Regions from separate parts of the Rhizobium tropici CIAT 899 genome, predicted to be linked through region 1. Evidence: predicted binding sites of a transcription regulator. Region 1 holds the regulator's gene; each other region holds the start of a gene.

Region 1 (3,143 bases):
GAAGTTCGCAGCCTTCGGCGCGCTTCTAACGGTAACTGCCTATTACCTGATTTCCGGATTCGGCGTCTCCGCCGAACGCGCCTTCATCATGATGGCGATCATGCTGGTGGCCGTGCTTTTCGACAGGCCATCCATCAGCTTGCGCAATGTGGCGCTCTCAGCCATCGTCATCCTAGTCTTGTCACCGTCGCAGGTACTCGGTCCCAGTTTCCAGATGTCTTATGCCGCTACGCTGGCGCTGGTATCAGGCTATTCGCTCTGGAAGCGACGGCGGCATCGCGAAAACATCCTGCCGCGCATCCGTCTGTTAAGTCCGCTACTGTTCGTCACACGCTTCTTTGGAGGCGTGATGTCGACCTCGTTCATCGGCGGTGCGTCGACAGCCATTTTCTCGATCGAGCATTTTCACCGGTTGGCGACATATGGACTTGCTGCCAACCTTGCGGCCATGCCCGTCGTCTCTTTCATCGTCATGCCCTTCGGCATGATGGCGATGCTGCTGATGCCTTTCGGAATCGATGGACCATTCTGGAAAGTCACCGGTGAGGGACTGGAGCTTGTGATCGTCATCGCGAAAACGGTGGCGGGATGGGGAGGCGATATCACCTTCGGCCGCCAACCCGGCTGGCTGATGCCGACTTTCATCGCCGGATTCCTGATCATGAGCATGTTGCGGACCCGGCTTCGCCATCTGGGCCTGTTGCTGCTGCTGTCATCTGTCGGGGTGGCCGCGTTCGGCTCTGGTGTGCCGAAGCCGGATCTGATGATCTCGGAAGATGGCATTCTGGTTGCCTTGCGCCAGGACGATATCCTCGCCACCAATCGCGAGAGACCGCAGGCCTTCATCTTCGAGCAATGGCAGAAAGCGCTCGTCGCGGCCGAACATCAACCGCCGACCATGCTTCCGACCGATAGCCGGCTTCCGCAGATCAGTAAGACGGATCGGCATAAGCGATTAAGCAACGAAGAGCAGAAGGCGGTCCGCACCGCAATGGAAGAAGCTTTAGACCGCACCATGCAAGGCAGCTTTGCTTGTCAAAAGGGAGCATGGTGTGTGGCCGTGCTCGAAAACGGCGCCATACTGGTCACCATCGAGAACGCAGCCTATCTGCCCGCGGCTTGCGACACCGGGAGCATTGTTGTGACGCCAATCCGGCTGCGGCTGGACCATTGCCGTTCCGGAGCAACGCTCATAACCGGCGCGACATTGCGCAAAACCGGCTCCATCGAAATGGTGCTTACCTCAGACAAGCCCATTACATCAGCCGCATTCAACAACCCGCAGCGCCCATGGACCAGGCATCGAACCTATGATTGGCGCACCGGCAAATTCGACGCGCCAATTGCAAAGGCACCACCAGTCCTAGACAATTCACCGGTCAGTGATAGCGACGAATAAGGCCAACGAGCTTGCCCTGAACCTTGACGCGATCCGGCCCGAAGATGCGGGTTTCATAGGCTGGGTTCGCGGCTTCCAGCGCGATGGAGGCACCCTTGCGACGGAAGCGCTTCAAGGTAGCTTCTTCATCGTCGACGAGTGCAACGACGATATCGCCGGGATTGGCCGTGGTCGAATTGCGGATAATGACCGTATCGCCGTCGAAAATTCCGGCGTCGATCATCGAATCCCCTCGAACTTCAAGCGCATAATGTTCGCCGGAGCCGAGCATGTCCGCGGGAACGGTAATGTCGTGCGTATTGTTCTGGATGGCCGAGATCGGAACGCCGGCTGCGATGCGACCCATCACCGGCACGGACGCCGAGCCATTATGATCGTCATTTGCCACCTTCGACGGAGCGGGCGGGGCAACGGGCTGCGGCTTGCCGAGGCTGCCTTCGATGACGCTCGGTGAAAAGCCGCGACGCGGCTGAAGGCTGGGATTATAGGCATCCGGGAGCTTGATGACTTCAAGGGCCCTGGCCCTGTTCGGCAGCCGGCGGATAAAGCCGCGCTCCTCCAGCGCCGTGATCAGACGATGGATACCGGATTTGGATGCCAAATCCAGTGCATCCTTCATCTCGTCGAAGGACGGCGGAACACCGGATTCCTTCATGCGTTCGTGAATGAAGAGAAGCAGTTCCTGCTGCTTGCGCGTCAACATCGTCTTGGTACCCCAGAATCAAGAAAAGCCGTGAAACAAATCCAGAACGGACACTATATGTTCCATATGTGTTCCGCAAGTGCTTAAATTTCGGTAAAGCCTTGTAGTGTCAGTTAAATAATTACGACTTGCGAATGGATCGGCTTAGGATGTTGAGACGCTATATAGGCTACAACTATTTGAAAAATATAGGAAATGTCGCCATTTCCGTTATCAGGTTTTACTGCTCGGTCGACGTATTCAGGAAGCGGATCCATATTGGACGTCATTGCTCACGCGCGCTGGGGGTGAGAATCAGCAATCACGTTTGCGAGATTGCTTTCGGTCCTGCCCCTATGCGTTGAGTGTTCCATGCTCCTATCTTGAATTGCGCGGGGGATGGGCGCAAATCTGCTGCCACAGGCAAACAGGAGGAACCATGATTTCGTCACCGCATCCGCTGGATCATCTCGTGCTGCCAACCGTCGATATCGCTCTGGCGCGCGAACGCCTCGGCAAGCTCGGTTTCACGGTGGCTTCGGATGCGCTGCATCCCTTTGGCACGCAGAACGCCTGCGTCTTTCTTGCCGATAAAACCTATCTGGAGCCTTTGGGCGTGGCATCTCCGGAGCAGTGCGAGAAGAGCATCGTGGATGGCAATGTTTTCGTCGCGCGCGATCAGGCTTATCGTTTCCGGGTGGGGGAAGATGGTTTTTCGGCCGTGGTGTTTGGCACGGATGATGCGATGGCGGATGACGAGCGCTTCAACGAGGCGGCGATTTCCGCCGGGCGAATGCTGGACTTCTCCCGTCCGATGAAGATGCCGGACGGAACGGAAACCACGGCCGGCTTTCGTCTCGCCTTTGCCGCTGATCTGCGTGCGCCGGATTTTCTCGCCTTCTGCTGTCAGCGCATCAATCCGCTGCCGGCTGATCGCAGCGTGCTTGAGCGTCACGAGAACTGCGTGACCGGCATTGCGCGGGTAGCGCTTTGCGCGCTGCAACCGGCCGTCTATCGCCGCTTCTTCGAAGACGTTGTCGGCAGCCCGCAAATAACGGAGCA
Region 2 (3,143 bases), 800 kb from region 1:
CCAGGAAAGGCAAAATTGGAGAACTATCGAGGCTGTTGCCTCAATATCGCACCGGTATCAGGCTTTTTGTCGCAAAATCATACAGGGATTGATGCGGTGTGTCGGCATTCTTTCGGTTGGGGACAATTATGAAACGACTTCTGATGGCTTTGTCTGCGGCCGTCTTGCTGTTGAGCGCTCCCGTGGCGAGCTTCGCTGGCAGCGCCTATTTCATCATGGATGCAAAGACCGGCAACGTGCTGGCATCCAGCAATGCGGATGACCTCAACCATCCGGCATCGCTGACCAAGATGATGACGCTGTACATGACCTTCGAGGCGATCCATCGCGGCAAGCTGAGCTGGAATACCAGGATCCCGGTTTCGCGTTTCGCCTCTGCCAAGCCGCCCACCAAGTTGGGTCTCAAGCCCGGTGGTACGGTGACCGTCCGCGAAGCCGTCGATGGCATGATCATCAAGTCTGCCAACGATGCCGCCACCGCCATGGCGGAAGCGCTTGGCGGCAGCGAAAGCGGCTTTGCGCGGATGATGACGCAGAAGGCGCGCGAACTCGGCATGCGCCGCACCACCTTCCTGAATGCCTCGGGCCTTCCGAACATGCAGCAGTGGACGACAGCGCGAGATATGTCGACGCTTGCCGTCGCGCTCATCAACAACTATCCCCAGGAATACCGGCTCTTCTCGCAGACGAGCTTTAACTACCGCGGCCATTACGTGCGCGGCCATAACAATCTGATGTATCGCTATGAAGGCATGGACGGTATCAAGACCGGCTATACCAATGCCTCCGGCTTCAACCTCGTCAGCGCCGTGCGCCAGGGCAATCGCCGCGTGATCGGCGTCGTCATGGGCGGCGCTACCGCGCGTGGCCGCGATGCGATGATGGCGTCGCTGCTGGACCGCTATGTGCCCAAGGCAGCCCCCGCCGCGACATCGCGCCTGATGGCGAGCGTCGGCGGTGGCAAGATGGCCAAGCAGGTCGAAGTGGCGTCTGCATCGGACGATGTTGCCGTGGATGTCGATACGCAGACCACCGCAGCCACCCCGCGCAAACGCGCGGAGGTCGTTCCGATGGCATTCGCTGCCGCCTCGAACGTCACCGTGCCCATGGATCGCCCGGCTGCGATGGACGAGATCCTGGTCGATAACAAGCAGACGGCAACCGCCAGCAAGCCGGTCGTATCCGGAAGCTGGCAGGTGCAGATCGCCGCGACGCCGACCGCCCAGGCTGCAAAGGATCTTCTCTCGGAAGCGAAGTCCAAGGCCGGCAATGCGCTCGCCAATGCCTCGCCCTATACCGAGGCCGTCGGCAAGGGTGCCAGCACGGTCTATCGCGCCCGCTTCACCGGCTTTGCAAGCCGTGACGATGCGAGTTCGGCTTGCTCCGCTTTGAAGCGGAAGGACTTCGATTGCATGCTGCTACCAAGCAAGGGCTGAGCATAATCTTGAATTGGATAAACGCGAGCCGGCGGAGCGATCTCCGCCGGCTCGACTTTTTGGCGGGAATCGTTCATTGATATCTAGAACATAAAGGGAACGATTTCGATGCTGAAAGAACTGATGGAGCAATTCGAAATGGCTTCGGCACGCTACGCCGCCGATAACGGCATGGAGCGTGACGACGATTGGTTCGTGCTGAAACTTCAGGAGGAGATGGGCGAGCTGATCCAGATCTGGAACAAGGTCACCGGCCGTGGACGGCGCAAGGGCATGAGCGATGCGGAACTGGCAACCGCACTTGCCGACGAAACGGCCGATGTGCTCGGCCACATTCTCTTATTCGCGCATCGCAACGGCCTGGACTTGACGGCTGCGGTGGAGCGCAAATGGCGTTTTCGTCCCGAGGCGTGATAAGCGCCTCAAGAACGATTAGGTCTTGGTGCCGCCCACCGTGATCTGGTCCATCCTCAGATGCGGCTGGCCGACGCCGACCGGAACCCATTGCCCTGCCTTGCCGCAATTGCCGATGCCGGTATCGAGCTTCATGTCGTTGCCGATCATCGAAACGCGCTTCATCGCATCCGGCCCATTGCCGATCAGCATTGCACCTTTGATCGGCGCGCCGACCTTGCCGTCCTCGATGAGATAGGCTTCGGTGCAGCCGAAGACGAATTTGCCTGAGGTGATATCCACCTGACCGCCGCCGAAGGAGACGGCATAGATGCCCTTCTTCACCGAGGCGATGATTTCTTCCGGCGTCTTGTCGCCGCCGAGCATATAGGTGTTGGTCATGCGCGGCATCGGCGTATGGGCATAGCCCTGGCGGCGGCCGTTGCCGGTCGCCTTCATGCCCATCAGCCGGGCATTCTGCCGGTCCTGCATGTAGCCGACCAGCTTGCCGTTCTCGATGAGGACATTATAGGCCGAAGGCGTGCCTTCGTCGTCGACCGTAATCGAGCCACGGCGGTTCTCGATCGTGCCGTCATCGACGACGGTGACGCCGGGAGCGGCCACCATCTGGCCAAGCAGGCCGGCGAAGGCCGATGTCTTCTTGCGGTTGAAGTCGCCTTCGAGCCCATGCCCGACGGCTTCGTGCAGCATGACGCCCGGCCAGCCGGAGCCGAGCACGACGTCCATCGTACCGGCAGGCGCCTCGCTCGCCTCCAGATTGACAAGCGCCTGACGCAAGGCCTCGTCGGCGCCGTGGTGCCAATTGTCTTCTGTGACGAAATCTCCGAAGCCGATCCGGCCGCCGGTGCCGAAGGAGCCGGATTCCTGCCGGTCGCCGTCACCCACGATCACGGAGATATTGACACGCGTCATCGGCCTCACATCGCGAACGCGATGACCGTCAGCGCGCAGAATGTCGACCACCTGCCAGCTTGCGGCGATGGATGCCGTCACCTGGCGGACCTTGGCGTCCTTGTCGCGCAGATAGCTGTCGATCCGCTGCAGGAGCTTTGCCTTCTCCTCGAAGCTCGGCGTGCCGATCGGGTTCTCGTCGCCATAGAGCACCTTGTTGGTGCGCTGGGGCGCGGCCGCGTAGGAGCCGGCATAGCCCGATGTCACCGCGCGCACCGCATCGGCGGCGCGCTTCAATGCAGCCTCGGAAAGATCACCCGCATGGGCATAGCCCACCGCTTCGCCGGCGACGGCGCGAAGGCCGAAGCCCTGCTCGGTATTGAAGCTGCCACCCTTCATCCG
Region 3 (3,143 bases), 1.9 Mb from region 1:
GGCGTGATGCGCCGATAGTCGGGAAGCGCACAGGCCTCCCACAATTTCTCAACCCGAGCCGGGTTGCTGGCAAGATCGACTATCTCCAGATCGCGTGACAGATATTCCAATGCCTGCTGGTCTACCGCAGGCAGCGCGCGCGTCAAGCCCTGCACGCGAGGCGCGTCTTCCAAACTTGCACGCAACGCCGCGATCGAAGCGAAATCCAGTTCTTTGGTGCGCCATTGCAGCACCTTGACCATGTCGAATTCGTGTCCCTCGATCCGGCGCACGAGTTCGTCGTCGAAAGGATCGACCTGTCCCGTCACCCCGAAGGTGCCGTCCTTGAGATGGCGGCCGGCGCGCCCTGCGATCTGACCGAGCTCTCCCGGATTGAGATTGCGGAACTGATAGCCGTCGAACTTGCGGTCCTGCGCAAAGGCGACATGATCCACATCGAGGTTAAGCCCCATGCCGATCGCATCGGTCGCAACCAGATATTCGACATCGCCGGCCTGATAGAGAGCCACCTGCGCATTGCGGGTACGCGGGCTGAGCGCCCCGAGAACGACCGCCGCGCCACCGCGCTGGCGACGAATGAGTTCTGCGATCGCATAAACCTCGTCGGCGGAAAAGGCGACAATGGCCGTGCGCTGCGGCAGCCGCGTGATCTTCTTCTGCCCGGCGTAGAAAAGATGCGATAGCCTCGGCCGTTCGAGGACGGTAATGCCAGGCAGAAGTTGTTCAAGGATCGGCCGCATCGTGCCGGCGCCGAGCAGCAGGGTTTCATCGCGGCCGCGCAGATGCAGAAGGCGGTCGGTAAAAATATGTCCGCGCTCCAGATCGCCGGCAAGCTGCACTTCGTCGATCGCGACGAAGGAGGCGCGCGTCTCACGCGGCATGGCCTCCACCGTGCAGACCGAATAGCGAGCATTGGGCGGCGATATCTTTTCCTCGCCGGTCACCAGCGCGACATTGTGCGCGCCGACCTTCTCGACGACGCGCGTATACACCTCACGGGCAAGCAGCCGCAGCGGCAGGCCGATCACGCCGCTGCCGTGTGCCACCATGCGCTCGATGGCATAATGGGTCTTGCCGGTATTGGTCGGTCCGAGCACTGCGGTCACGCCGCGTCCGCTCAGGATCATGGGCTGCGAAGTCTGAGTCATAGGTCCGTGCATAGGCGAGAAACAGCCGTCTTCCGATCAGCCAGTTCCTCCTGGAGGAAACGAACAGATGACGACCATATGTGACAAAGGCAAGACCCGAATGAAAAAACAGATGCGGCAACATTCGATTTCATATTTGAGCGCCTCAACCATAAGCTACATTTACGCTGCATCCCATGCGAGTCCCGGCGATTCCGGAACAGCCTGAGAACGAATCGGAGACGAATCGCTGACTCCGCCATGTTCCTTATTTGTTCACGACTACATATGGATTTCAATGAAAAGATTCCCACCAAATGCTGAATCTCGTTTACAAGGCTTTCCGCAGGAAAAAGGAGTCAAGCGGAGAATCCTCAGCCAGCGAAATTTCGCGCCGCTCCATCGTTAACAATCTGTAAATAATAAAGTTTCGCATGAATTAGCGGACGGCACCAATATCCAGGCCAAAGCCGGAACGAATCGGCGACGAATCGCAGATTCCAAGCGATTCTGTTTCTGTTCTCCACAATATCTAGCATTTTCCCGGCAAGGCCATACCGGACTCTGAATGGTTGAGATGCGAATCCGAGCCGAATCTGCGATTGCGGTTCGTCTTTTGACGAGCGCAGCTATAATGAATCGACAAATGCACGCAAAAGGTGCAGTCGTTAACACAACGATCAAAGCCGGAACGAATCGGTGACGAATCGCGGATAGCAGCAGGTATCGCATTTGTTCACGGCTACATGTTGTATTTCGCCGGAGCAGCATCGCGACATAGAGGTCAGCTTCAATGGCAATGCTGTTGCGGAGGTCGCTGCGAATTAACGAATCCGCCCGCGAACACACCACCTGGACGATATTTGCCGGCGGCAGCATGCTTGTATTCGGCATGTCGGCAAACGCCAGCCGTTAACCAAGGTTCAAATGCAGAACGAATCGCCGACGAATCACGGACATCCGGCCTTTCTCGTTTCGTTCACCACAACCCATTGTATTTTAATGGTATTTTAACCATACAAACGAATTTGCCGCCGCGCTTGTAACCGTCACCCGATGCGATCCCATTTAAGGGGTCGCTAAGCATCCCAACTGCTGCGCGCGTGCATTTTTATTTCTTAGCCGGAACAATTGCCGCGCATGCAAGTTTCTATGAACAGAATTGAGGAATTCGTCCATTCACTGGAACAGTTTCGAGTGGGAAAGCTGGAAGGTTAGCGCCATATCGAACAGCGATAATGGCGGGATATTCGAGCCGGACGGACATGGAGGAGACATATCATGCTTGGTACGGTATTGCTTGTCATACTGATTCTGCTGCTGGTTGGCGCACTTCCCAGCTGGGGTTACAGCCGGTCATGGGGGTATGGCCCGTCGGGTGGTCTCGGGCTTGTTCTCGTCATTGTCCTCATTCTGTTATTAATGGGGCGCATCTGATCCGCAGACATTGTTCAAACCTCGCAACATCAGGGAGCTAACACCATGAAGAAGATTATCTTCGCGATCGCCCTCGTCGGCGCATTGGCGTCGTGCACGGCAACGGAAAAAGGTACGGCGATCGGCGCCGGTACCGGCGCACTGATCGGTGGCGTTGCCACCCATAGCTGGGGCGGCGCCGCTGTCGGCGCGGTCGCTGGCGGCGTAGTCGGCAACCTCATCGGACGTTCGGAAGAGCGTCGCGGCTACTGCATCTATCGCGACCGCTATGGTCACCGTTATGAGGCTCGCTGCCGCTAAGGCATTGCCTGACCGGCCGCCACCGGCGGCCGGTCAGGATGCGCTCTTGGAACAAATTCGGGGAGCGGCAGTTCCCTCAACAAAATCTTCTTTCCGCGCCGTCAGTCACGGCGAGTTGGCAGTGTTTTGAGAAAGGAACGGCATCATGGCCGCAATCATCGCAAGCATTGCAGCACTCGTGCTTACCGGCACCACTTTTTACGCGCTCGTAAGCGCGGCGAGAGCTCGAGATAGGGAGAAGCGGCAGGTTGCCCTTGAGGCCGTCATCCTGGAATTCAA
Region 4 (3,143 bases), 290 kb from region 1:
TGCAGAGAACCGAAGGTGATGATCTGCGCCACCTGCTCGCGGCCGTATTTGGCTTGCACGTAACGGATCACCTCTTCACGCCGGTCCTGACAGAAGTCGATATCGAAGTCCGGCATGGAGACGCGTTCCGGGTTGAGGAAGCGCTCGAACAGCAGCGAGAAGCGCAACGGATCGACGTCGGTGATGGTCAGGGCGTAGGCGACCAGCGAACCCGCACCGGAACCGCGGCCGGGGCCGACGGGGATATCGTGGCGCTTGGCCCATTTGATGAAGTCGGCAACGATCAGAAAGTAGCCGGGAAACTTCATGCGCTCGATGACGCTCAGTTCGAATTCCAGCCGATCGCGATAATCCTTCTCCTCGTAACCCGGTGCCATGCCAAGCGAGGTTATGCGCTGCTCGAGGCCCTCAACCGCCTGAGCGCGCAGCTCGGCCGCCTCGGCGCGTCCAGCCTCTTCAGGGTCGTCAGTCGCCCCGGTAAAGCGCGGCAGGATCGGCGAGCGGGTCTTCAACACGAAGGAGCAGCGACGAGCGATCTCGACCGTGTTCTCAAGCGCTTCCGGCAAGTTGGCGAAAAGCTTTGCCATGTCTGCGCGGCTCTTCAGATAGTGATCCGGCGTGAGGCGAAATCGCGTATCGTCCGAGACGATGGCATTGTGGGCCACTGCCATCAAGGCGTCATGCGCATCGTAATCGTCCCGCGTCGGGAAAAAGGCTTCGTTGGTGGCAACGAGCGGGATCTCGTGCTCGTAAGCCAGCTTGATCATCTTCTGCTCGTGACGACGATCATAGGTGCCGTGGCGCTGCAATTCGACATAGAGCCTGTCATCGAACAGCTGCTTCAGCCTCAACAACCGGGAGAGCGCCTGTGCGGCGTGCTCTTCTTTCAAAGCCATATCGACCGGGCCGGTGAGCGAACCGGTGAGCGCGATCAACCCTCCCGTACCGATCTCATCAAGCCATGAGGCTGTGATGTGAACGGCGTTGTTGCCCTCGCCGCCGAGATAGGCGCGGCTGACGAGATCGACGAGGCGCTCATATCCCCGCTCGGTCGCGGCAAGCAGCACGATGGATGGCATCTTCGCCAAAGCTTGCTGCGGCCCGCGCTTCTCGCTTTCGCCGCCATCCTCCATATCGATCGATACCTGACAGCCAATGATCGGCTGCAGCCCCTCATCCATCGCCTTCTGCGAGAATTCCAGGGCGACGAACAGATTGTTGGTATCGGTGATCGCAATAGCCGGCTGACTGTCCCCGGCAGCCTTGGCCAATATCTTCTTGAGCGGCAATGCGCCCTCTAGCAGAGAATAGGCGGAATGAACCCTGAGGTGCACAAATTCCGGCATTTCGCCAACCGGCGCTGCCACGCCGCTGCCACCTGCATCCGCCATTTCATACCCTTCCGCACGCCTGAATGAATCAGCGGCATTTTCGGCATTGCGGACCGTAAAGTCCAGAAGTTGCCCCCATCAAATATGGGAACAGCATGCGCAAACGGGGGATAAAACTTACATCGCCATCATGATGAGGGAAAAGCTGGCGACGAACATGACGATGGAAGTGAATGCTGCAACGTCTCGAATAATGTCGGTCATTTAGGCGCTCCTTACTCGTTATGTTTTCTTTTTGTTCCATTTTTGTTCGAGAGTCAATAGAAGCATCAATAAATTTCATCAAGCGACTTTTTAGCCTGCAATGGACGTCGGCGCGGCCGGGCGCTATGCAGAGGCAAACCGGGGGATCACGATGAAGTCACTTGGCTGCGCTCTCATTCTTCTTTTGACCGCAATCGCGGCTCGCGCCGAAGACACCATTGCTTCCGACCGCATAATCGATGCGGCGATCGGCGATTGGAATAAGGACGGCAAGCCGGACCTTGCGTTACTGGTGACGATGCCGCCGAATGATCAGGCCGACTATGAGATCGGGATCTATATCTATCTCCGCGACAAGGAGCACGAGCTACTCAAGCTTGCCGCCGCCGCCCCTGATAAGGTATGGGGCCGCGCTGAGCCTGGCGGCATCTACGGCCAGGAACCATCGATCGCCGCACTGCCGAACGGTTCAATCGCGGTCACCTCGCAGAACGATGCGATCGGGCGCGACCGATGGCATCAGACTTTGACGCTTGCCTATCGCAACGGCGCATTTTTGGTTGCCGGCTATAGCTACGATTTTCGTGACAACCTCGAACCCGGTAACAGCTATAGCTGCGATTATAACGTTCTGACCGGCAAGGTGACTAAGGACGACAAGATATTGAAGGCCGATGCCAAGACCGTCAGCATACAGGACTGGCAGGATGATATCGGCCAGAAGGCCTGCGAAAGCAGCCATCGCTAGCAAATGTTCTCCTTTTGTTCTTTACAAATCTCACATTGAATGGCATCTTGGCCGCTCACCAAAATTGGAGAGGGTCATGCCGGATCTTGCCGAGCTGAACGATTTTATTGTCGTCGCCAAAACCGAAACCTATGTCGGTGACGGCGAGAGGCTGCCATCCTGCCGTAGCGGCTCGCATGACATTGGCTATGCGAGCGGCCGCTGGCGCTATCTCGACAGCTATTTCGGCGGCACGGACTTCGCCGGACAAGAGCTCGTATGGCATGACGGCGAGCCGGTATGGGCCATGAACTATTTCGGCCATATCGTCGAACACGACCTGATCGACGGAACGCGCGCCGGCATGGTGATCAAGGCGGCCCTGCTGCGGCTCCATCTTGACGAAAGGCGCTTTCTCGGCGGCTTCGAGTTCGAGCATGCCTATGGGCTTTACATCGATGAAAACATCGGCGACTGCCACCATTTCAGCGGCTACGAAACTATCGTTGTTAGCGAACGCAGGGCTTACGAACTGGATTATCGCGGCGGCCTGATCATCCCGTAAAGGGATCAGACCTCCACAACCTTGCCTTCGCTCAATGTAACACGGCGATCCATGCGGGCAGCGAGTTCGTGATTGTGCGTGGCGATCAGCGCCGCAAGACCGGATTGGCGCACCAGCGCCTCCAGTGCATCGAAGACGTAATGCGCCGTTGCCGGGTCGAGATTGCCTGTCGGCTCATCCGCCAGCAGCACCAACGGCGCGTTGGCAACCGCACGGGCAATGGCGACACGCTGCTGCTCGCCACCGGACAATTCGG

What was found. Region 1 encodes LexA, which represses DNA repair genes until DNA is damaged. Its sites were predicted from a motif close to TGTTCNNNNTGTGTTCNG; they were not measured.
Region 2: the regulator LexA is predicted to act here: its motif matches at 1,521-1,538, upstream of RTCIAT899_RS04495 (nucleoside triphosphate pyrophosphohydrolase family protein).
Region 3: the regulator LexA is predicted to act here: its motif matches at 1,390-1,407, upstream of RTCIAT899_RS17865 (helicase-related protein).
Region 4: the regulator LexA is predicted to act here: its motif matches at 1,628-1,645, upstream of dnaE (DNA polymerase III subunit alpha).

Annotation. Positions count from the first base shown of each region.
Region 1 is NC_020059.1:1,730,911-1,734,053, forward strand. It holds gene RTCIAT899_RS08480 (ComEC/Rec2 family competence protein) at 1-1,399, shown strand, start outside; gene lexA (transcriptional repressor LexA) at 1,380-2,102, opposite strand; gene RTCIAT899_RS08490 (VOC family protein) at 2,521-3,143, shown strand, end outside.
Region 2 is NC_020059.1:934,457-937,599, forward strand. It holds gene RTCIAT899_RS04490 (D-alanyl-D-alanine carboxypeptidase family protein) at 129-1,436, shown strand; gene RTCIAT899_RS04495 (nucleoside triphosphate pyrophosphohydrolase family protein) at 1,545-1,850, shown strand; gene tldD (metalloprotease TldD) at 1,869-3,143, opposite strand, start outside.
Region 3 is NC_020059.1:3,657,369-3,660,511, forward strand. It holds gene RTCIAT899_RS17865 (helicase-related protein) at 1-1,148, opposite strand, end outside; gene RTCIAT899_RS31975 (DUF3309 family protein) at 2,409-2,564, shown strand; gene RTCIAT899_RS17870 (YMGG-like glycine zipper-containing protein) at 2,610-2,864, shown strand.
Region 4 is NC_020059.1:1,437,091-1,440,233, reverse strand. It holds gene dnaE (DNA polymerase III subunit alpha) at 1-1,391, opposite strand, end outside; gene RTCIAT899_RS06960 (hypothetical protein) at 1,747-2,343, shown strand; gene RTCIAT899_RS06955 (DUF5680 domain-containing protein) at 2,420-2,887, shown strand; gene RTCIAT899_RS06950 (ABC transporter ATP-binding protein) at 2,893-3,143, opposite strand, start outside.